One region of the Paenibacillus sp. AN1007 genome, then DNA from elsewhere that is predicted to be linked to it. Evidence: a T-box and tRNA genes for the amino acid it is inferred to sense, from the RefSeq annotation. Region 1 holds a T-box; the other holds one or more tRNA genes.

Region 1 (12,575 bases):
TGCAGACAGAAGCCCGAATTACGGTAGTCAGCCCGCAGCTTACGCCTGCTCTCGAACAACTGCATCAGGAATCCCGATTCGATTGGATAGCCCGGTCCTACCGCAATGGAGATTTGCGGGGGGCCTTTCTCGTATATGCGGCTACGGATCAGCAGCAGGTTAATACAGCTGTAGTTCAGGAGGCTGAAGCTGCATCTATATTGGTGAATGATGCCATGTCTTCGGGCAGCAGCAGTTTTATTACGCCTAGTGTGGTGAGACGAGGGCGATTAAGCATTGCCATCTCGACTGCCGGTGCAGGACCTGCGGCGGCGGCCGAGATTCGTGCTATGCTGGAACAGCAGTTCGGAGATGAATACGAGACGTATCTTGATTTTTTGCACCAGATGAGGATGGAGATCAAATCCCGAGGGTTACCTCCAGCGGTTAGAACCAGACTGCTGCGGCGTCTGACGGAGATGAATCTGCTGGAAATGATACGTACAGGTCGGTTCCAATGGTGGACTGAAGAAGAAATCGGGAACTGGATATCCCGTAATCAGGAGGAAGTGTAGATATGCGGACAATTAAAGTAGGCAGCAGACAGAGTGCTTTAGCACTAACCCAGACGGGGTACGTTATTCAGGATATGCGTGATATTTGTAAGCGGGAAGGTTTAGCTTTTGACTTTGAGGTACATAAGATTGTGACGAAAGGTGACCTCATTCTGGACGTTACGTTGTCCAAAGTGGGCGGTAAAGGTTTGTTTGTTAAAGAGATTGAACAGGCAATGCTGGATCGTACCATTGATATGGCCGTACACAGCATGAAGGACATGCCCTCCGAGCTTCCCGAAGGGCTGGTTAACGGTGCTGTTCCCCGGCGAGCAGACCCAAGGGATGCACTTGTATCTCGCGGAGGGCTTACGCTTGATCAACTGCCAGAGGGCGCAAGAGTTGGAACAAGCAGCCTGCGCAGATCAAGCCAGTTAAAGGCCTATCGCCCGGACCTGCAGCTGGAATCCATCCGCGGCAATATTGATTCCCGTCTGCGAAAGCTTGAAACCGAAGGGCTGGATGCCATCATTTTGGCAGCAGCAGGTTTGTATCGCATGGGCTGGCAGGATCGAATTACCGAGTATTTGACGGAGGAAGCTTGTCTTCCGGCTGTAGGTCAAGGGGCTCTTGGTATTGAGTGTCGTGAGGATGACGAGGAGCTGCTGCATTTGTTGTCGCTCTACAATGATCCGACAACCGCTTCACCCGTAATGGCGGAACGACGTTTTCTCAGCGTGTTAAATGGAGGCTGTCAGGTACCGATCGGAGCACATGCGGTATGGGTACCGGAACAGGATGCTGTTTCCCTGAACGGTGAAAACAAGTTACAATTAACCGGGATGGTTGGTACGCCGGATGGCGGACTGATTTTGAAGGAAACATTGAGCGGCAAAGATCCGGTCCGTTTGGGAGAAGAAGTGGCCTGGAGATTAATTGAGCGCGGAGCTGAACAGATACTGGCAGAAGTTAGGGGATGAATGCATGGCGGGGAAGGTCTTTTTGGTAGGTGCGGGTCCTGGAGATGCAAGGTTGATTACCGTAAAAGGATGGGAAACCATCGGCAAGGCGGATGCTGTAGTGTACGATCGTTTGGCGAGTCCACGATTGCTGAAACTCATGAAACCGGGTGCGGTTAAAATCTATGTAGGGAAACGTCCGGATCGGCATACGATGAAGCAGGAAGAGATTAATCAGCTTCTTGTTGATCTGGCTCTTGAAGGCAAGGTTGTTGTACGTTTGAAAGGCGGAGACCCCACAATTTTCGGACGGGTTGGGGAAGAAGCAGAACTGCTGCACAAAAACGGTATTCCGTTTGAAATTGTACCTGGTGTAACCGCCGCGATCAGCGTGCCTGCATATGCAGGCATACCGGTGACACATCGTGATTATGCTTCTTCCATCTCAATTATTACCGGACATGAAAGTCCGGATAAGCTGGATCGCAGCATTCATTGGGATAAAGTAACGAATGCAACGGGTACACTGGTATTTATGATGGGTGTTGCCAAGATTGGTTATATCAGCGAGCAGCTCATTCGTCATGGGCGTCCGGCAAGCACACCTGTAGCGCTTGTACGTTGGGGAACACGTGCAGAGCAGGATACCATTACAGGAACGCTGGAGGATATCGAAGCTAAAGTTACTGCGGCAAACTTCCAGCCACCTGCTGTAATCGTTGTCGGAGATGTTGTGAATCAGCGGGAGCAGTTAAAATGGGCAGAGGTGCTGCCGCTGTTTGGCAAACGAATTCTGGTTACTCGCGCTCGCAGTCAAGCGAGTGAACTGGTCAGTCGCATCGAGGAACTCGGCGGAGAACCGTATGAGTTTCCAGTCATTGAGACGGTCATGCCGTCCAGTGAATCGTCCAAACAAAGTGTCAAAGAGGCACTCCATGTGTTAAATACGTTTGATTGGGTCTTTTTCACAAGTGTGAATGGTGTAGAATTTTTCTTCCGTCATCTGGAAGACGAAGGCAAGGATATTCGCTCGCTTCATCAAGCGAGAATTGCCGCAGTGGGGCCGTCTACGGCAGAAGCACTGCGTAAGCACGGCATTGCACCCGAAGTTGTAAAGGGGCCTTTTCAGGCGGAAGGTATGCTGGAAACATTTGAGAGTGAATTAAAGGCGGGTCAGAAGGTGCTTATTCCACATGGCGATCTTGCACGCTCCTGGCTGCCGGAACAACTGCGAGAAAGAGGGCTTCATGTTACTGAGGCCATCATCTATGACACCATTCTTGCGGGTGAGGATGACGATGAACTGCTCAAGCTGCTTGAAGAGGGCGGTATCCATGCGATGACCTTTACAAGCTCTTCCACCGTGAAGAACTTTATGAAGATGCTGAAACGCATGGGTGTAGACGATCCGCTGCCGCTGCTGAAGGGAGTAGAGGTTGCGTGTATTGGTCCGGTTACAGCCAAAACCGCAGAGGATGCTGGATTGAACGTCACTTTGATGGCAAAGGAAGCTACGATGACCAGCTTGATCGATGTATTGTGTGAGTGGAAACGTGCTGGCGGCAGTGGAACTGACAGCAGCATGGCTGGGCAGCTGCACGAATAACAGTTGTGAGAGTCAATTAGATTAAATCATTATCCTCTATGGATATCGTTATATGGAGAAGAGACAAGCTTCGGCTGAACCTAGGAAGCGTGCTGCATTCGATAAGAAACAGCGCGCTTCGCTTTTTGCAGCATAAAATTTCAGGGAGGTATATTATAAATGGGGTTTCCAATCGTACGTCATCGCCGTTTACGTCAATCAGCAGGCATTCGCAGTATGGTAAGAGAGACACACTTGACTGTGGATGATTTTATTCAGCCGATCTATGTCACATACGGCGAAAATGTTAAATCCGAAATTAAGTCTATGCCGGGTGTATTTCGTTTCTCGCTGGATCGTTTGCAGGAAGAAGTGAAAGAGATTGCTGAGTTGGGCATTCCGGCTGTACTGTTGTTCGGTATTCCGGAAACGAAGGACAGTGTAGGTTCGTCCGGTTTTGCTGAGGATGGTATTGTTCAGGAAGCCACGAGATTAATTAAATCCTGGTATCCTGAATTACTGGTGATCGCAGACACATGTCTGTGTGAATTCACAGATCATGGGCACTGCGGTATGGTGCACACAACTGAGATTGACGGCCATATCTGCGGTGACGTTCTCAATGACGAGTCACTGGAGCTGCTTGTCCAGACGGCAGTGTCACAAGCTAAAGCTGGCGCAGACATTATCGCTCCTTCAAATATGATGGACGGTTTTGTCCAGGCGATTCGTGCAGGTCTGGATGAGAATGGATTCAGTCATATCCCGATTATGTCATACTCCGTTAAATATGCTTCTGCGTTCTACGGTCCATTCCGTGAAGCAGCAGATTCCACACCGCAGTTCGGGGATCGCAAATCATATCAGATGGACCCGGCAAACGCTCGGGAAGCACTCCGCGAAGCAGAGACCGATGTGCTGGAGGGAGCCGATATGTTGATGGTCAAACCATCGCTATCCTATCTCGATATCATGCGTACCATCAAGGATCAATTCGATCTCCCGCTCGTTGCTTATAACGTAAGTGGAGAGTATGCCATGGTAAAGGCGGCTGCCATTCAAGGATGGATTGATGAGAAAAAGGTAGCTATGGAAATTTTGCTCAGCATGAAACGTGCAGGAGCAGATATGATCATTACGTATTATGCCAAAGATGCATCAAGGTGGCTGGCTGAAAAGTAAGCTGCTGTATACCAACGGGTTAAATATAGACCGTGTATATATATCCAAATAAAACCCATAGGCCTTACTCTTTTAAAAGAAAGATACAAGTAAGGCCGTTAAAATAAGGAGGATGTTCATGACTGCACAACAAGGCAATCGCCGCAATGATGAGCGCTCACGCAGCGCATTTGAGGAAGCCAAGCAGTACATACCTGGAGGAGTAAACAGTCCGGTGCGGGCATTCAAATCGGTGGGACTTACGCCAATCTATGTCGAGCGTGGAGAGGGCTCCAAAATCTACGATATTGATGGCAATATGTTCATTGATTATGTAGGCTCTTGGGGACCATTGATTATGGGGCATGCCCATCCAGATGTTGTGGAGGCACTCCGGGAGACCGCCCAGAAAGGCACTAGTTTTGGTGCGCCAACACTGCTCGAAACAGAAATGGCGAAGCTTGTCTGTGAGCGTGTGCCTTCTATTGATATTGTGCGTATGGTTAATTCCGGTACAGAAGCAACGATGAGTGCAATTCGATTGGCGCGTGGAGTAACCCGACGCAGCAAAATACTGAAGTTTGAGGGTTCCTATCATGGACATGCAGACAGCTTGTTGATTAAAGCTGGTTCGGGTGTAGCCACATTGGGATTGCCAGATAGCCCCGGAGTTCCAGAAGGGGTAGCTGTGAATACAATCACGGTGCCTTACAACGATTTGGAGTCCGTACGTCTTGCTTTTGAGCGGTTCGGAGAAGAGATTGCTGGAGTGATCGTAGAGCCGGTTGCAGGTAATATGGGCGTTGTACCTCCGGCTTCCGGATTTTTGGAAGGCTTGCGCAGTGTGACTGCGGAGTATGGAAGCTTGTTGATCTTTGACGAGGTGATGACTGGTTTCCGTGTAGGACTTAACTGTGCACAAGGCCGGTTTGGGGTTACACCGGATTTGACATGTCTGGGTAAAGTCATCGGTGGTGGGCTTCCAGTAGGCGCTTATGGGGGCCGCCGGGATCTTATGGAACAGATTGCACCGACAGGACCAATCTATCAGGCTGGTACACTAAGTGGTAATCCGCTGGCGATGGCTGCGGGTTATACTACGCTGAAGCTTTTGACACCGGAAGTTTACGATCGTCTGGAGCTGCTGTCTGCACGTTTACAGGCTGGATTCGAGAAAAATGCAGCAGAAGCAGGCGTTGCTGTAACGATTAACCGTGTTGGTTCAATGGTATGTCCATTCTTCAGTGCCGTTCCGGTAACTAATTACGATATTGCGAAAGATAGCAATCTGGATCAATTCCGCCGTTATTTTGCAGCGATGATAGATCATGGTGTTAGTGTTGCACCTTCCCAGTATGAAGGGATGTTTGTATCCGGAGTGCATACGGAGCAGGATATTGAGGATACCATTGAGGCAAACCGCAAGGCTCTGCAATCGTTATGAGTATCAGAAGCTGGAAACGCCGCGGGCAGTGGCTTGAGCTGATGCCGGGTAAAGCAGTAACTGGAAGCGAGGACAGACAGGCTGCCGCTGAACAATGGCTTCTGTCCGAGCTTCAATTCCCGGAGAAGCTGCTTCGCCAGCTCAAGGCATCTCAGGGCATACAGCTAGCAGGGGACCGGCTTCGGCTGGCCCTTTTTGCTGTGCAGGCACTAGATGTGGAGCCTCGCTGGGCTGATCTGGATGTATTGTACGAAGATGATTTCTGTCTCGTTGTGCATAAACCGGCCGGGATGAAGCTTCATCCGGATGGAAGCCGTGAAGATCAGGCAGTTACACTGGATCATGCGGTAGCTTCTTATTACGAGATGAACGGAATCCAGACGAGTGTGCGGCATGTTCATCGTCTGGATGAGGATACGACGGGTCCTGTTTTATATGCCAAAAATACGTTTGCGCTCGCCAAACTAGACGAAGCGATGCGTCATAAAGCGATTGATCGTCAGTATGCTGCCATCGCAGGCGGCCAAGTTTCGGGTGATCTCCGCAAAATTGATGCACCGATTGGAAAGGACAGGCACCATAAGCAGCGCAGACGTGTGTCCGAAGGAGGACAGGATGCGGTTACTCATGTGGAGATCGTACACGTATGGGACAGGGCTACGCTGGTGCGTTTGAAACTGGAAACGGGTCGTACACATCAGATTCGTGTTCACCTCAGTTATGCCGGGCATCCGCTTGTAGGTGACAAGCTGTATGGAGGACGTTCAGATCAGATTGGCCGGCAGGCTCTGCACGGTGAAGTCCTTCGATTTACTCATCCTTTAACCGGAGCTTCCATTGAAGTACATGACCCTTGGCCGGCGGATTTTGAACAATTAGCAGCAAGAGAGAGTCACAATTAGAGCACGGACCTGTTCAAGCAGGTCCGTTCTTTTTTTGTTTACACTTACTTTGAAGTCTCAAAAATTGCTGAAACCCGTGCATGCTTTTCATAAAAGGTGGCATGCCCATCCCATTTCGGGCATATAGATGGGTAACGAAGGATTGAACCATGGATCAGTCCCATGAGAAGGATCATGGTGAACATATGCCGAAAGGAGGACGCCACCTTTGTTGAATCAACCTTATGGTTTGCGGTTCGATATTTATGAGCGTGTTCATTTGTCTGAGGGAGTGCCTGCCATTGAGGAACTGGAAGAAATTGAACTATATCCGCGCATCCAGGTAATCGGACAGGACGACCATGCCACCCTGAGGGGGCATCTGCTGCTTACAGGAACGTACCGGGGGGAAAGTGAAGATTCAGAGGAATTAAAGCATTTTATACCTGTCGAAATTACTGTACCATTAAACCGGGTGAGATCCATTGATGATATTTCGATTGAAATTGAAAATTTTGATGTTGACCTGTTATCCAGCCGGAGTCTGAATATTACAGGTGTACTTTCATTGCGAGGCATTGAGGGCTTCCCTGTAGAGGAACCTCAGGTGTGGTCTGCAGATGAATTTACGGTTGTTCACTCGTCTGAAGCTGAGCAGGACAGCCGTACGAATGAACGGGAACAGGCGGAGCAGTTCGAACTGCAGGAACAAGCGGGGCGATATGAGCCAGATGATCAGTTCCAGCAGGGTGAAGAAAACGAGCTTGCGAATGCGGCTGAACTTGCTGCGTACGGTTCTCCCGAATCAGCAGATTTGTCTGTGAGAACCCAGGGAGAAGCGGGATATGAAGAGCTCTCGCAAGCTTATTGGAATCAGGCATCGGCCGAGCCGTTAACGCCGGACACTGCTGTAGCTGATGAACGGGATGTACACAGACAGCCTGAGGCAGACGACGGAAGTTTGCTCTCACAGACATCAAATGAAACATATGAAGCGCCTTCTCCAATCTCTTCATTTGAAGCCCCATCTCCAATCTCTTCATTTATGGCGGAGACGGCCGACAGACTCGCTTCCTATCCGGAGTCTGAACCGCTTCTTCCGATAGAAGAAGAAACGTCAGCATGGACTGAGCCAACCGTAATTAGCGTACCCGAGAACCTGATATCTTCGAGTTCCTCTGCTTCTGAACAGGCCCGTTCAGAAGCAGAACAAAGACCGCTGGAAGATACAGCTCCTAAGGTATGGCACTTTGAAGAAGCTCGGTCAAGTGCCCAGCAGGAGGAGCAGGTGATTCCAAATACCTCAGCTCATGCACAGACCGAGAACTGGCAGGACGTATTTGCTTCATCTGAAGCGGTTCAGCCAGAAGAAGAGCGGCCTGTGCTGGAACCGGCGGAGGAAAACGCCCTGCTGCAGCATGAGGCATCTGTTCCTGAACCCATTGCTGAGGCGGAAGACAAGCCGGAACTGAAGGTTGCTTTCGGCAGCAAGAAGGAGTCGTCACCAAGAGAAGAAGAGGGTGTGGGCATCTCCTCGCTGTTATCATCCGGCCGTGCCGCTCGGGAAGTTGAGGAAGAGCGCGGTGAGGAGACCCCTGCTGGAGCTGTCCCAGAAGATACGAGTCAGGCAGAAGATGTAGAATGGAAGAATCTGTTCCTGGGAACGATTGTAGATCAGACACCGTTCCGCAAAGTAAAGCTGTGCATTGTGCAGCGCGAAGATACACTGGATGCCATTGCAGACAGGTACCAGCTCAGTACCAGAGAACTGCAGTTGTATAATCGATTGACCGAGCAGGTTGTAGAAGAAGGACAGATTCTGTATATTCCCTAAATTGCTGACTGGGATATGGCAGTCTAACCACCCGTAATCCTCTGAAGGGATTGCGGGTTTTCCTTGTTTTTTAGAATTCCACGTGTTCATAGTCAGCTTTCACTGCTGCCAGGTTGACTATCGCGCACGAGCAGGGTATGATGTGTTTAGGTTTTTTGAATAATGACGTGGATCGGGAGTAGTAGACAGTATGACCTTTCAGAGAGTGGGATCGATGCGCTGTGAGATTCCGCAGGAACCAACTGATCGAAGTCGCCCGGGAGTTGCCTGTTTGAGTTCTGTAGGTGGATGCTGCATATCCATTAACCTCGGAGGTAGGATGGGCCGGTCGCAGCCGTTATCTGCTTGAAGTGTCACGCCAGATCCAGGATGAACAGTTATCCCGATGTCAGCGTGAAACAAAGGTGGTACCGCGAAAGCTAACCTTTCGTCCTTTGATGGATGAAAGGTTTTTTTTGTTTTTTAGCGATGATGATGATGATGAAGTAACGGAGGAATGACACATGTCTGAACAAAAAAAAGCAACAACCGAAATGCCGACCACATATGATCCAAAGGCTGCAGAGGACAAATGGTACTCCACTTGGACAGAGCGCGGGTATTTCCAAGCGGGCAAACGCAAGGATGCTGAGCCGTACACGATTGTAATTCCACCTCCAAACGTGACCGGTATGCTTCATATCGGGCATGCACTTGACTTCACACTCCAGGATATCCTCATTCGTACGAAACGTATGCAGGGATATGATGCGCTTTGGCTGCCGGGCTCTGACCATGCAGGGATTGCTACGCAAACGAAGGTGGAGCAGAAGCTGCGTGAAGAGGGATTGACGCGTTATGATCTGGGACGTGAGAAGTTTCTGGAGAAAGTATGGGACTGGAAAGATCAATACGCTACAACCATTCGTCAGCAGTGGGGTAAAATGGGGCTGTCTCTTGACTATTCCCGTGAACGTTTCACACTGGATGAAGGTCTGTCCAAAGCGGTACGTAAAGTATTTGTACAGTTGTATGAGAAAGGTCTCATTTATCGCGGTAAACGCATTATTAACTGGGACCCGGTAAACCGTACGGCACTGTCTGATATTGAAGTTGAATATAAAGAAGTTCAGGGACATCTCTACCACCTGCGTTATCCGCTCCAAGATGGCAGTGGCCATATTACTGTGGCAACGACTCGTCCGGAAACGATGCTGGGTGATACGGCTGTTGCTGTTCATCCGAAGGATGAGCGTTATGCAGATATGATTGGTAAAACCCTCGTACTTCCTATTATTGGACGTGAGATACCGGTTATTGCTGATGACTATGTCGACAAAGAGTTCGGCAGTGGTGCGGTAAAAATCACACCTGCACACGACCCGAATGACTTTGAAGTAGGTCTGCGCCATGAACTGCCTCAAATCACGGTTATGGACGAAAGCGGGACAATGAATGCCGAGGCGGGTAAATATCAAGGGCTGGATCGCAGCGACTGCCGCAAACAGATCGTTGCAGATTTGAAAGAACAGGGTGTGCTGATCAGTATCGAAGATCATATGCACCAAGTGGGTCACAGTGAGCGTACCGGAGCAGTGGTTGAGCCGTATCTGTCCACACAATGGTTCGTTGAGATGAAACCGCTGGCGGAGAGAGCGATCAAAAGGCAGCAGAGCGGTGAAGGTGTTAACTTTGTTCCGGATCGTTTTGAGAAAACATACCTGAACTGGATTGAAAACGTTCGTGACTGGTGTATTTCCCGTCAACTATGGTGGGGACACCGTATTCCTGCTTGGTACGATGAGGAGACGGGCGAAGTGATTGTATCGGCTGAAGACCCGACGACACTGCCTGAATATGCCGGACGGAAGCTGAAGCAGGATGAAGATGTTCTGGATACATGGTTCAGCTCGGCGCTGTGGCCTTTCTCAACATTGGGCTGGCCCGAAGATTCGGAAGACCTGAAGCGTTATTATCCAACCAACGTACTCGTTACCGGTTATGACATCATCTATTTCTGGGTGGCACGTATGATCTTCACCGCCTTGGAATTCACGGATGAAATCCCGTTCAAGGATGTACTGATGCATGGTCTTGTACGTGATGCAGACGGACGTAAAATGTCCAAATCTTTGGGGAATGGTGTAGACCCGCTGGATGTTATCGAAAAATATGGTGCAGATGCGATGCGTTATATGATTTCGACCAGCAGTACGCCGGGACAGGATTTGCGTTTCCGCTGGGAGCGGGTTGAACAGGCTCGTAACTTTGCCAATAAAATCTGGAACGCTTCCCGCTTCGCATTGATGAACCTGGAAGGTTTCACCTACGAGGATCGAGATATCAGCGGTGAGCTCGGAACGGCGGATTATTGGATTTTGCACCGTCTGAACGAAACTTCCCGTGATATTACGCGTCTAATCGATGCATATGAATTTGGGGAAACAGGCCGCGTGTTATACAACTTTATCTGGGATGATCTGTGTGACTGGTACATCGAATTCGCCAAGCTGTCATTCTACGGAGACGACCCGATTGCGAAGAAGAAAACACAGTCGGTGCTGGCTTACGTGCTGGATCAGACCATGCGCCTGATCCATCCGTTCATGCCTTACATCTCTGAAGAGATCTGGCAGCACCTTCCGCATGAAGGGGAGACGATCACACTCGCTTCCTGGCCGGAATATGATCCTGCGCTGGAGAATCCGGAAGCTGTTGCCGAGATGAATCTGCTGATGGATACCATTCGTGCTGTTCGTAACATTCGTGCCGAAGTGAATGTGCCTATGAGCAAAAAGATCGAGTTAATGGTGAAGGCGAACAATGACGAAACATCCAGCATTATCGAGCGCAACAGTCATTATATCAAGCGTTTCTGCAACACATCCGAGTTTGAGAGCGGACTGAATTTGAGTTCACCAGACAAAGCCATGACGGCCATTATTACAGGAGCTGAACTGTACCTGCCGCTGGCTGGCCTGATCGATATCGAACAGGAAGTCGCTCGTCTGGAGAAAGAACTGCAGAACCTTGAAGGTGAAGTACTCCGCGTAGAAAAGAAACTGGCGAATGAAGGTTTCGTAGCCAAGGCTCCGGCTAAGGTTATCGAAGAAGAACGTGCCAAACAAGCAGACTATTCCGATAAACGGGATAAAGTCATTGCTCGGATCAAGGAACTGAAAGGTTAATACCAAAAGAGTCGGATGGAGTGCTTACCGCGCCATCCGGCTGCTTTTTCAACTTTCTATCAAACAGGGGACCGAAGGTGAATAAGATGACGGAATTAAACGGGACACATACAGCTGCTCCTTTACAAACGTATGACGAGGCCGTGGACTGGATCAATGGCCTTATTCCTTTTGGTATCAGACCTGGTCTTGAACGAATTGAGGGTCTGATGTCGCAGCTTGGCAATCCGCACCAACGACTCAAATTCATCCATGTCGCGGGAACGAACGGTAAAGGTTCGACTTGCGCTTTTTTGACGTCAGTGCTGCTTCAATCAGGGTATGACGTTGGGACATTTACATCGCCTTACATCACCAAGTTCACCAATCGTTTTCAATACAACGGCAAAGACATCCCGGAAGAAACCCTGCTGAAACTGTCGAATCGGCTGCTTCCACTCGTGATGGAGATGGCGTCTACACCGCTGGGTTCACCAACGATGTTTGAAGTATCCACAGCTCTGGCCCTGCTGTATTATGCAGAAGAGTGTTACCCGGATGTTGTAGTATGGGAGACCGGGCTGGGGGGAAGGATGGACGTAACGAATATTGTTACTCCCGTCGTGTCCGTCATTACCAATATCGGTATGGATCATACGGATGTGCTCGGAGATACCATTGAACAGATTGCCGCGGAAAAGGCAGGCATTATCAAACCGGGTGTACCCGTTGTCACTTGTGCCGTTCAGCCTGAAGCTGTAAAAGTTATTCAGGAGAGAGCGAAGGAGCTGCGGTCAACGGTGTATTTGGCAGGCGATCAATTTTCCTATCGCAGGATAGACAGCAGCAAGGAAGGACAAAGCTTGCAGTTTACCGGTCCATTCCGTGATCTGCATGTTCATATTCGCATGCAGGGTGTGTATCAGTGTGATAATGCAGCGGCCGCATTAATGACTCTCGAAATACTGAGGCAGTATATGGCCTTTATGCTGGATGAAGACGATATTAAACTTGGCTTCGAAAATGCCTTCT
Region 2 (12,575 bases), 780 kb from region 1:
CAGGCGGACGCTGGGACTGGATTTTGTGGGCGTGTCTGGCACTGCTGGGCATTTACCTGCTGAATTCATTCCTGAATTATGTTGTCACCTATTGGGGACATAAGCTCGGGATTAATATCGAGACGGATATGCGTAAAAATCTGTTCAATCATGTGCAGAAGTTATCTTTCCGATATTTTGACAATACAAAGACCGGACATCTGGTATCCCGGATGACAAATGATTTGATGGATATTGGGGAGATTGCCCATCATGGACCGGAGGATGTATTTATTGCGGTGATGACGCTTGTGGGTGCCTTCAGCATCATGATGAGCATCAATGGTAAGCTGGCCATTCTGACGTTTATCATTGTGCCGCTCATTATCTATCTCTCCTTGTATTTCGGTAACAAAATGTCCAAAGCATTCAGCCGAATGTTTGGCGATATTGCAGATTTCAATGCTCGTGTGGAAAATAATATCACAGGTATTCGCGTGGTACAGGCTTTTGCCAATGAAGAGTATGAAAAAGCACAATTCGCCGTAAACAATGGTCGATTCCGTCAAACCAAGCTGGTTGCGTACAAAATTATGGCGTGGAACTCTTCGATCAGTTATGTGCTGATGAAGCTGGTATCTCTATTTGTACTTGTATGCGGCACATGGTTTGTTATTAATGGCAGTATGTCTTACGGTCAATTTATCGCGTTTATTATGCTGTCGAATGTGTTCCTGACACCCATTCAGAAGATTAACTCGGTTATTGAAACCTATCCCAAAGGGATTGCAGGTTTCAAACGCTACACAGATCTGCTCGATATGGAGCCGGATGTCAAGGACCGTGCTGATGCTGTATCGGTATCCCATCTGCGCGGGGACATTCGGTATGAGCAGGTGACTTTCGGTTATTCGGACCAGGAGCCTGTGCTTAAAGGTGTCGATCTGAGTGTGCAGGCCGGTGAAACGGTAGCTCTGGTTGGCCCGTCAGGAGCAGGGAAAACGACGCTCTGCAGTCTGCTGCCGCGATTCTATGATGTGCTGGAAGGGCGCATTACCATTGATGGCCAAGACATTCAGCACATGACGCTGGACTCCTTACGCAGCCAGATCGGAATCGTGCAGCAGGACGTATTCCTCTTTGATGGTACGATTCGCGAAAATATTGCGTACGGCCGGCTGGATGCTTCGGAAGAAGAAATATGGATGGCCGCCCGCCGTGCCCAGATGGAATCTTTGATTCTGTCCATGCCAGAAGGATTGGATACCCTTATTGGTGAGCGTGGAGTGAAGCTCTCGGGTGGACAGAAGCAGCGGTTATCCATTGCACGAATGTTCCTGAAAAACCCGCCGATTCTGATTCTGGATGAAGCGACCTCGGCACTTGATACCGAGACGGAAGCTGCGATCCAGCAGTCCCTCGCAGAGCTGTCCGAAGGCCGGACGACGCTTGTTATTGCCCACAGACTGGCTACGATCAAAAATGCAGACCGCATTGTCGTTGTTGCTGAACAGGGTATTACCGAGCAGGGGCGTCATGAGGAACTGCTTGCTTCAGGTGGTGTTTACAGCCGTCTGCATTACGCGCAGTTTGGTGCGTAGGAGAGAGAGCGGCTTGCCAGGCCAAAATCAAGCTGAACTGCTGCGGAGTTTGATGGGTTGGCGTGATAAGGAACGTATTTAATCAGGATCGTTCTTATCGAACATGAGGTATGTGTGTCAGTGCTTAATTATTTACGTATGTATGGCTGTGTATGTATGCATGTATGTAACAAGAGATATGTATGCAGCGAAATTAAGATGTAACACGTTTGGGAGTGCGAAGCACACTGGAGTAAGAACAGCTGTATTACCATCGCCTATGACTTGGAAGGAGTCGGGGCGGTGGTCTTTTTTTATTTTGGAGGGAGGAGAATGCAGGTTGACGAGGGTGAAATTGCATCAACATTGAAAATGGGTAATAATGGGCAGGGTGTGCTCTGAATTGTATGATAGGTTCATGATGAGCGGCGCTGTGCATATCTTCTGGAGAATGTTTGAAGTTAGGAGGTAGACCATATGTCGGATCTCGTTAAAATTGTACTCACGTGTTTCATTTTTATTTTGATTTTGTGGTTGTTATTTGTGGGGATACGTAAACGCACAGGATATAACCAAAGCCTGGACACCCGAACGTTGATTGGCTGGTTTATGGGACTTTTCATCATCGGCGCTGTGCCGCTTGCTTTTGCGTTGTATACCCATATCACCGATGAACGTCTGGATGCCAATATTGGATTAGGGTTGGCGATGCTGTTTGCCTGGGCGTACTGTGCGATGCTGCTGTGTGGAGTTTTAGGAGTTTGGGGAAGGTATCTGTGGCTCAGGAATAAAGAGAAATGATATGGACAGACAAGGCACGGATAGGTAAGAATGGGCGAAATGATTGTGCCTGTACCAGGGAAGAAGAGGGGCCTAAAGGAGTTTGAGCAGATGATTAATAATAAGTATTCTTTAATTGATGATGAGACCGGCTTAACCATCGGAAGATGCCTGGATCAGAAGGGGCTGACTGGAAGCTGTATTGAGAAAATAGATGGCGAAGATTTTCATAAAATCACGTTCGTAGATTTTGGATATGATGAAGAGTTTGCAGCGTACTGCAAGCATCGTAAAACATATATTAACAACGTATATCTGACTATTCTTAACGATGAAGAAAATCCAATTGGATCTTATTATTTTGTTCTTAAAGAGTCTTATGCTTATGATCCATTTTCGGATTTCGATGAAGTGCTGCAGCAGCTTGAATTCGTTGGAAATTTGGTTGAAGTGGCGGCAGAAGAGAGTCTTTTGGTTTGGGATATGCGCAGAACACCTCTTGCTAAAAAGAATGAGTGGATAGGATTGTCCTGCGAACAACGCCTGGCATGGTTAGAAGCTGCCCGATTATTTTCCAGTACCAAACCAATTACAGAAGATCAACAGCAAGGCCATTATTATATCGATGCAGCCCATGTAACCGATCCTGCTTCTTTTTTCTGTGCACTAGGTGAGGCTGTAAACGGGCCGGGCGGGTACTTTGGTTACAGTTTGGATAGTCTGGAGGACTGTCTTTGCGGTGGATTTGGAGCAAGAGAGCCGTTCGTCATTCATTTATTTAATGTAGATGATAAAATGAAAGCACAGGACAGCTTCTTTTATCAAATAAAAGAAATACTTACTGAGAGGAACGTAACGATTAGCTGTAGTTCATTTGATAAAACGGGTTCATATTAGCGGACTTGGCTTGCTGAATGAGCATTACTTCATAATTGATGGATAGTTTCGAGGTGCAGGCGGAGTAGAGAATTTAGAGAAAATACTTATACATTTTCAAAAATGGGCAGATTCCTTAGGGGAAATAACACATGAATATCATAACGATGTTACCCAAAGATAAACATGACTTTGAAGCTGTAGAGAAGCTTTCCAAATGCAGTAAGGATGAGCTGAGAGATGTCTTACCTGAGCTTATGAAGTGGTTACAGGATGGGAACTGGCCGATTTCTCAGCCGGTGGAAGACATACTGTTGAGGTTTGGAGACGAATTGATTCCGCATGTTCGAGATGTATTCCAAACGAGAGATCCGCAGTGGGAGTATTTCATGCTGACAGGCCTTATCTCCCGATTACCTTTAGAATGTTTATATATGCTAAAGCCTGACTTAGAAAGAATAATTGACCAGCCTACGTATAGCGAGGTGCTTGAGGAGATGGATGAAGCCATCATACTTTTGCTCAACAAGATAAAGTAGTGTGTATGCTCTAACATGCTTATTGGAGCCATGAGTCGACCAATCTCATAACAAAGCCCTCAGATCTTCGCTGCATTGAAGCAGCTGGGAGTGAGGGCTTTACTTCTACTTAAGACAAACTGCATTTTAACAGGAGGAAACCTTTCAAACAAATACTAAACATTAATTCCTTAATCCGCAATATTACCTGCCATTTTCAGACGGCGCGCAATCTCCTTGAAATCCTCGTGTGAGATGCCTGGTGCGAATTCTTCCTCCACCGCCGGAGCTTCTGGAATCGGGAAGCCTTGAGGGATGCCCTGAATCACTTCCAGAGGTTGTCCATCTTCGGGGTGTGTGCCCTTCCAGATCTGGTCAATGGCATTGAAGTCGTTGTCGCTGTAAGTGTACAGTTTGGTGTGAACGCCTTTTTCTTCATATTTATGAGCCTCGTTGAAGGCTTTGTTGTCCAGTGACGGAATCGGAATCAACTTGGTCACATTGACACCTGTCGCAATCTCGATTGCTTTGGCATACGCCACGACGTGCACGCCGCCGCGTACGAGCAGGAAACCGACAACTTCGCGCGCTGCGGGATGGTCCGTCATTTCGTACACTTTCATCTTGTGCGTACGGGCGCCGCATTCGAGGAAGAAATTATGCAGCAGATCCTCCACCAGATTGCCGCTGTTGAAGACATTGGCACCTGTCCATGGATTACCCATAGAGTCAAAAGGCATCGCGCCTTGGGCACCTGCCAGGAAATGATACGACAGCCTTGCATCCTTCACGGAACCCAGCGGCGTCTGATCGGGTTCTTTATATTGGGTTGATCCTCTGAGACAGTGGTTTATACCATGTGACACCAGTTCAACATGTCCTAATTCTTCAGCCGTAATACTCATGACGAGGTCGTAGAAAGGCTTGAGCTTTTCTTTGGAACGAAAATTAAAGGATTGATAGAGGTAGTTGTTCAGGGTGGACATTTCTCCAAATTTACCACCAAGCAGTTCCTGTATGGCTGCCGCTGCATTGGGATCAGGCTTTTCGACGTTGGGGATCTCAATCAGAATTTCATCCAGACGTTTGAACATACAAATATAACCTCCTCGAATATGGGGTGCAAATGAGTTCAGGTAGTGTGCCTACAGCTTGGTCAGTCAAAGCCCATTACACGATATATGGTTTTCCTAAACAGATAAACTAAGAAATGGGTCTAAAGGGTTATGTGCTAATTCGTCAAGAATGCTTGCTGAATGTGGTGAATAATTCACCGTTTGGTATTCCCATTTTCACAATGATTATGTACAATCAGACAAGTTGTGCAAAGTGTCGTACTGATCTTGGTCATGGATTCGAAGCAGAAAGGGAGAAATACATATGAGATTTAGATGGTTACTTACAGCATGTTTATTGATTTTTTTAATGATATTGTTAACTTACACAAACAGTGCACATGTGCTGGCAAGCGGTGTAGGGAATGATGTCCAGGTGGATGAACAGACAAGGGGAATACTTATGGAAAAGTATGGTTTGGAGCCTACTGAAGAATCACAGGCACAGCAGCATTTTCTTTCCGGGGATTGGGGAATGAGCTTTAGTCATACTTCCGAGGTTGGAGCACTGGATAAGCTGATGCTTGCTGTCCCCTTTTCGCTGTGGCCCGCTGTCTGGATTTTTCGAATGTGGGTGTAAAATGCAGACCAAAGGGGCACGATATCAGCAACACATTGGTCCCAAGGGGTGAGATGCATGAGAGCGCTTATGGTTACGATACTAACGCTGATGCTTGGGTTGTCAGGCATTACAGCTGCAGCAGCAGCCTCCACATCCAGCAGCATACCGGATTATGCGAAGTGGGGGATCATAGCGGTGAAAGAAACCCAAACCAAGTACAATGTCGACATTCTAGACTACAAACATATTGGCCGCTCCTCGCTAAGCGCCAATCAGTCGAGAGAGCAGTTCAAGCTGTGGGTTCGTGCCAAAGATGGCAAGCAGTTTGCCGTATATGTTAATGTTGATTTTAATCCGAATACGCAGCAGTTAAAAAAAGTGCAATTTGCTGAATCAGATCGTCACTGATCAGATCAGGCTGTACCCCAAACTAAACTCTCCAAATTAAAGCAGAACCAGACTCCTGTTCCTTTAGGACCAAGTCTGGTTTTTTATTTTGAAAAATTCCTTTTTTTTGTTATTGAATAAAGAACTTACGTTCGCATATAATAATGAATACAAACAAACGTTCTTACTGGAGGGATGATCATGCTTGGAAAATATGTTGGCCAGATGGTGGAGCTTGTATATATGGATCGTGCAGGACAGATTACGCAGCGGCAGATTCGAGTTAATAGTGTGCGCGGCGGAACGATTCGGGCATCCGATGGCAAAGAAGGGGCACCACGGACGTTTCTGGAGCAAAATATTCTGGCATGGCGTCCTGTCACCGAAGGGAATCGGAAGGGAGTAATCAAGTATGCTGAACGACTTTGAACGCAAAATTTTACGCATCATCGTGAACTATGCAGGGCAGCGGCGGCGAATCCCGCGAATGGATGAGTTGGAGAACAAAACGGGCCGCAGTCGCGTCCAGATTCGGGAATCCCTGCTCGAACTTGAACGGAAAGGTCACATAGCTTGGGATAACCCGTCTGCGATGGAAAGCATACAGATTCTGCAGGCTTGGGAGCAGGAAGCGCAAATGGTTCGAAAACCGCAGCCTGCAGGGAGTGCGGTGAAATATTTTACCGATTATTAATCAGTCATCCGAGAGCCAAGGTTAAGCACAGCACAGTCAGACATAAAACAGAGCAAAAAACGCCAACCCGGTTGGATTGGCGCTGTATGTTCAGTCATTCTTTTAGAAAGTCGGAAGCTGGTCCAGATTGTTGGTGGGGTCCCCGTCGGCATCGCCGCGAATATACATTTCTCCATCCTTACCTTTGAATACATTCACACCCGCAATCGCTCCGGCTTTCACTTCGTTCAGGGCCTGCTGATAATCCAGTACACGTCCGTTGGATGTCTGGAAGGCGGTCAAATCACCGTCACCATTTTTCTGCACTGCTGTGAACGTTTCACGTGTTGTTTGATCCATCATGTCACACTCTCCTTCTATGACCAAATGGGAATGGGTTACCCTGTTAGCCTGTCCGAAATAGAGAGAAGTATTCATCCCATGCAGTGTTTTCCGAAGATTAATTGAACCGCTATTGAACTGGACTCCGAGAATGATTAGAGTGTTTTTCGCATACGAACGTGCAGAATACCCGCATCATAAAAAGGTTCTTCCGAAATCACTTCATAGCCGAGTTTATCATAAAATTTCTGAGCCTGACACTGGGCATCCAGTAGTGAATAGGTTAGCCCCAGCTCGCGAGCAAGCTCCTCCATTGCTAATAGAAGCACACGTCCATAACCAAATGACCGGTAGGATTCGAGTACAGCGATCCGCTGCATTTTGGCCGTGTCTTTGCTGTAATAGATCAGACGCCCTGTGGCAGCAGCCTGGCCATCCGTATGAAGCAGCACATGATGTACATCGGGGCTGATCACGTCATATTGATCAATCTCAAGTTCAGCAGGTACCTGCTGCTCCATTACAAATACCTGACGACGAATTTCAAGTGCCTGCTTCAATTCTTCTTCTGTCGTAACATAACTGATTTCAGCTGCCAAATTCAATTCCTTCTTTCTGCTCCATGCGCGGCAAGTTCAGACTGCATTATACAAAAAAATGCTTTTCCTGTATAGTTAAGTTTGGTACATACTGGGACTTTGGAGGAGGAGAGAGTGATGGGAATGGCAGGTATTATGACGATTACACTTCTGATGTCGGCGGGCATGATCGCTTTGTTGTATGTTGTGACCAAAAAAGCTTATTCTCGCAAATGGGATGAAGATGAATGATGCTGCGGACAGCGCCTTATTCTCCTGCTGCATCCAGCTTTCACGGTAAGATCTCGGTATTCCCCTGTGGGGAATAAACATCATGGACAACTGATTTGGAATATACATCCATCCACACGGGCAGCGATTCGCTCTGTTCATTCGGCTGCTGCAGCTGCTGGAACTGCACCGTATGTTCATCCCGCTGTAATGTGCAGCCTGTCATCGTAAGGAGAACAAGAGCGCATGTGACCAGCCAATTCATTGTGCGGAAGAGAGAATGTTTACTCTGACACTGCTCGCGCTGGTATAGATGATATCGAACGGCGTATTTCACAGGAATTCACCTCGTTTCCCAAAATGGTAATGTTTCCATTATTCTGCTCCAATCCAGCCAATTTATAACCAAATTAATGATTGACAATGAACGCGTTTACTTGGTATGATACTGTTACTTCATTGAAGTTTGATGTATAGATGGGGTGACATATTGAATCATTAATCTTAACTGTATTATAATGTAATTAATGAAGGGCGATAGCTCAGCGGGAGAGCATTATCTTGACAGGGTAAGGGTCGTGGGTTCGATCCCCACTCGTCCTATATATAACAATATTACTTAGCTTAGACAGCCCTTCACGGCTGTTTTTTGTTATGTCCGATTAATTGAAGAAGATGACAACTAAACATGGTTTGAACCGGAGGGCTGCCTGCAAAAATATGTGGGTAGTCTTTATTATATCTTATTGATTTAATGCTATAATCTAGATATTAACTAATTGTGAAAGTAGTAGTAGGGAGTTCAGATTTATATAACAGAAAAAAGATATGGTGGTGAAATAATTGGTACAAATTAAACGAGTTGCAGCTCTATATCGAGTATCTACAAAAGGACAATTGGACGGAAATGACATACCCATGCAGCGGCGATCTTGTAGAGCAATGATTGAAAAGCAGCAGGGGTGGAAGTTGGTAAAAGAATATACTGAAAGAGGTGTCTCAGGGTTCAAAGTATCTGCTTTGAACCGAGATGTAATTCAAAGGACTAAAGAGGACGCAGAAAATGGATTGTTCGATGTATTGCTAGTATTTATGTTTGATAGATTAGGCAGAAAAGATGATGAGACTCCCTTCTTAGTTGAGTGGTTTGTAAACAAAGGAATCGAGATGTGGTCTGTAATAGAAGGACAGCAAAAAATTGAAGTACATACAGACAGGATGATCAACTTTCTTAGATTCTGGCAGTCGAGCGGAGAAAGCAGAAAAACTTCGGATCGGGTGAACGAAAAACATAAGCAAATGGTGGAAGAGGGTATATTTCGAGGTGGTGGTATACCATATGGGTATAGAGGTGTTGATTCCGGTAATTTTAATAAAAAGGGTAAGGTGCTGCTTAAATTAGTAAAACACGAAGAAGAGTCTTTGGTGGTACAGAGAATGTTCCGACTGGTACTAGAAGAAGGATACGGACAATTAAGGATAGCTAAATTGTTGAACGAAGAGAACATACCCACAAGAAAGGCTAAACAGTGGGGGGGCGGCTACTGTGAATGTCATACTTAAAAATCCTATATATAAAGGAATTATGAGATACAGGAAAGGATTGGGAGACGATACATTTTCTAAGCCCATTCCTGAATTAATTATAATATCCGAAAAGGATTGGAATTCAGCTCAAGATATTAGAGAAAAAAAGAATCCTAAAAATAAGAAAATGAACGATAATTCTGTTCCCATAAGCACAAAAGGCAGTTTACTTCTAACTGGGATAGCGAGATGCGGGTGTTGTAATTCAAGGCTAACTTCAACAACATTTGTTAATAAATATAAGGCTGCAAATGGAGAAATACTTAGATACAATCAAAATAAAAGTTATCGATGTACCGGAAAATTACAAGGGAAAACCGATTGTATTGGTCAAGCTACTTTCTCGTCTAAGAAAGTTGAGCAGCAAGTAATGAAGCAAGTAAATAGTTACTTGAATCAACTCGAAACTATAGATTTCAGTTCAAAAATAGATCTAATCAAAGAGAAAATATCAAATGAGGAAGAGACAAAAATTAAGAACCTGCAGTCTATACTTGAAGAAAATTATAATGAGCTATCGGTTCTAAACGCCGAAGTCACTAAATCAATTATGGGCAAAAGTGCCTTCAAACCAAAGATTCTTAATGATCTCATTGAGAAGACAGAATTGGAGATTATGCAAAATACCAATGAAATGAATGAAACTGAAGGAATACTTTCTTCTAAAAAGATTGAACTGTCTGAAATGGAAACATTAAAAGAGTATATTCCGGTTTGGCATGATGTTTTTGATGAAGCCTCAATGGAAAAAAAGAAAATGATGTTAAGTACATTGATTGATGTTGTTTACGTTAGTAAAGAGAAAATCTCAGTAGAGATCAAAGCTAGGCTTAAAGAGTTCTTAGGACTTTTATCTAGTGAAAGTAAATATGCTGAGAGTTAACAGAGTAGTGTGGTTCGTGCCCACTGCAGATCAATACGAGAAGTCCTGCGCAGCAGGGCTTCTTTTCTTTTTTTAACAAAATTTAAACTTCACCTACACTTCAACGTAAGGTTAAGCCTCTATTGTTATATGTGAAGAACATACAGCAGAAGGAGAGAGACAACATGCACCTTTCAAAAATCAAATCCACGAACTTTATTCAAAAAGCGATGCTGAGCACACTGGTGATGACACTTGCGGCATCCCCACTAATCTATGCTGCGCATGCGGAGGCGTCACAAGGGTCCATGGCGGCCGCTGGTGCGGAGCAGGTACAAGCAAATTACGGCACGCAGCAGGCTGTATCTCAATATCAATCACCGATCCAGTATCTGATTCAGGCGCGTCTGGATGAGAAAGAGATGAATATACAGGCAAGCCAGACCGTGACTTATCGGAATACAAGCAAAGATACGCTTAAGGAGTTAGTGATGCATACCTATGCGGATGCCAATCGATCTAAAGCGACCCAGACACAAATGTATATCGGTCAGAATGAGCATATAGCCAAAGAAAATCCGGATAAAAAAGCATCAGACTTTCTGGGCGGGATAGATATTTTGGAAGTGAAGCAGCAGGAAAATCAAAAACCAGCGGATAAGCTTCTTTTTAGCAACCGAAATCAGGCATTAAGCGTGCAGTTAAAAACGCCTCTGCAGCCGGGTGAATCGATCACCCTGCAGGTGGACTTTCTGCTCGATATTCCGTATGGGATGCAGCGGCTCTCTTACTATAAGGATCAGATTAATGCGGCACACTGGTTTCCGGTCATGTCTGTATATGACGAAAACAGCCATCAGTGGAACAAGACAACGTACAGCACTTCCTTTGAGAGTGATTACTATACCTCGTCTGATTTCGATGTTGAGCTGAATGTGCCCGATTCATATAAGGTCGTCATGCCGGGAGAGATCACTTCCAAAGACAGTGCCGAACGCGGACGGAAAGTGGTCACAGCGCGCGCCGCGAACACCAGAGAATTTGCTTTTTTTGCTGGTCCGAATTTAAAGTCAGCACGTGAGACGCGAGATGGGTTAACTGTAGAATATTTTTATTCCGGCGATGACCCTGTCAAGAAAGCTGCAGTGGACAAGTACGTCGATTATGCATTTAAAGTCATCGCGTTTTATAGTGAGAAATATGGTAAATATCCTTATCCCGATTTTCGGATTATCGAAACGTATGTGGATGGTTTTGGCGTTGAATATTCAAGATTAATACAGATGCCGCAGCGTCCTGCAGAAGTACTGCCTGAAGATGATACGACGTTTGTGCATGAAATTGCACATCAGTGGTTCCATGCTTTAATTGGGAACAATTCAGAAACGGAATCCTTTCTGGATGAAGGTTTTGCCGATTTCTCCACGGTGTATTTTTTAGAAAAGCAGGGCAATAAGCTGGGAGGTTTCAGATCGATTCAGCTCGATCCGTCACCTATTGATATACCCATTGCTTCAACAAATGAGCAGGCAGGAGAAATGGCTGATTATATTTTCTACCAAAAGGGACGTCAGGCGATCTACCAATTATACCGCTCCGTTGGTGAACAGCAGTTTGATGCGTTTATGAAAGAGTACTTTAACCGTTTTATCTACCAAAACGCTTCGATTAATGGATTGCTTGATACCATAGGGGATGTGCTGGGTAAAGAACAGCGTCGGGAAATGGAAAAAGCGTTGATTCAACCTGGATTTGAACTCAAGCAGGAATATCAAATGTCCAAAGATGAGATGGCAGCCTATATGCACGACGCATATCAGCCGCAATACGAGTCTCTTATGAATAATATTCCAAACATGCCTTATGAAGTGATGGTTCGTCTAATGGACAAGTCTTTCCGAGGGGAACCGTTAACCATTGTACTTGGTGATCAGGTGAGCAAAGCAGCTGCAAAACAGCAGGAACAAGCAACCAGCCAATTAACTCAGATTTTTGATGTATTTGGCATAAAATATGATATCGTTCGTGACCGCAAGCAGTTGAAGCAGAAGCTAAAACGTGAGATTGGCGACAGCAACCTGATTCTTATTGGTAATGCGAAGTCTAATGGCATTGTGCAGGCTCTGAAACAAAGCATGAATGACCGGGCAGGTAAAATTGGTTTGGACTGGAAAAACGCCATGAACGCATCTGGCCATTCGGGAGCCTATGTCATTAAACATCCATATAATCAGAATCGGCTCCTGATTCATTATTATTGGAATGACGACCACCTCGGGGATAAGGCTGCAGCATCTTTTATGGAAAAAAATCAGGAATCCCTTACAATTTCCCAAAATCTTTACCAATATTACGAGCTGGATCGTAACGGTAAGTTGAAAACTAGCAAAAAAGTCGAATGATGCATTTTACAATAAATTAGAAGCATAAAAAAAGATATGTTTATGGAGAGCCGCTATAAGAGGCGGCTCTTTTTGCCTGTTCAGTTCCATTTAAGGTTTCTCC

The links. A T-box is a leader RNA that pairs with one kind of tRNA and senses whether it is charged. The one in region 1 lies ahead of ABXS70_RS03025 (valine--tRNA ligase), so its partner is inferred to be a tRNA-Val.
Region 2: it encodes a tRNA-Val, which carries the amino acid that the T-box ahead of ABXS70_RS03025 (valine--tRNA ligase) is inferred to sense. The anticodon was not compared.

The regions. Positions count from the first base shown of each region.
Region 1 is NZ_CP159992.1:667,241-679,815, forward strand. Features, by position in the region: gene ABXS70_RS02990 (bifunctional precorrin-2 dehydrogenase/sirohydrochlorin ferrochelatase) at 1-554, shown strand, start outside; gene hemC (hydroxymethylbilane synthase) at 557-1,513, shown strand; gene cobA (uroporphyrinogen-III C-methyltransferase) at 1,518-3,098, shown strand; gene hemB (porphobilinogen synthase) at 3,258-4,259, shown strand; gene hemL (glutamate-1-semialdehyde 2,1-aminomutase) at 4,378-5,682, shown strand; gene ABXS70_RS03015 (RluA family pseudouridine synthase) at 5,679-6,584, shown strand; gene ABXS70_RS03020 (LysM peptidoglycan-binding domain-containing protein) at 6,793-8,397, shown strand; T-box leader at 8,557-8,835, shown strand; gene ABXS70_RS03025 (valine--tRNA ligase) at 8,901-11,564, shown strand; gene ABXS70_RS03030 (folylpolyglutamate synthase/dihydrofolate synthase family protein) at 11,651-12,575, shown strand, end outside.
Region 2 is NZ_CP159992.1:1,446,145-1,458,719, forward strand. Features, by position in the region: gene ABXS70_RS06525 (ABC transporter ATP-binding protein) at 1-1,580, shown strand, start outside; gene ABXS70_RS06530 (hypothetical protein) at 2,037-2,360, shown strand; gene ABXS70_RS06535 (barstar family protein) at 2,451-3,236, shown strand; gene ABXS70_RS06540 (DUF5071 domain-containing protein) at 3,368-3,754, shown strand; gene ABXS70_RS06545 (manganese catalase family protein) at 3,925-4,827, opposite strand; gene ABXS70_RS06550 (hypothetical protein) at 5,114-5,428, shown strand; gene ABXS70_RS06555 (DUF3889 domain-containing protein) at 5,486-5,818, shown strand; gene ABXS70_RS06560 (hypothetical protein) at 5,999-6,226, shown strand; gene ABXS70_RS06565 (hypothetical protein) at 6,210-6,491, shown strand; gene ABXS70_RS06570 (DUF3892 domain-containing protein) at 6,594-6,830, opposite strand; gene ABXS70_RS06575 (GNAT family N-acetyltransferase) at 6,968-7,411, opposite strand; gene ABXS70_RS06580 (hypothetical protein) at 7,683-7,958, opposite strand; tRNA gene ABXS70_RS06585 (tRNA-Val) at 8,153-8,224, shown strand; gene ABXS70_RS06590 (recombinase family protein) at 8,465-9,184, shown strand; gene ABXS70_RS06595 (recombinase zinc beta ribbon domain-containing protein) at 9,168-10,091, shown strand; gene ABXS70_RS06600 (M1 family metallopeptidase) at 10,256-12,472, shown strand.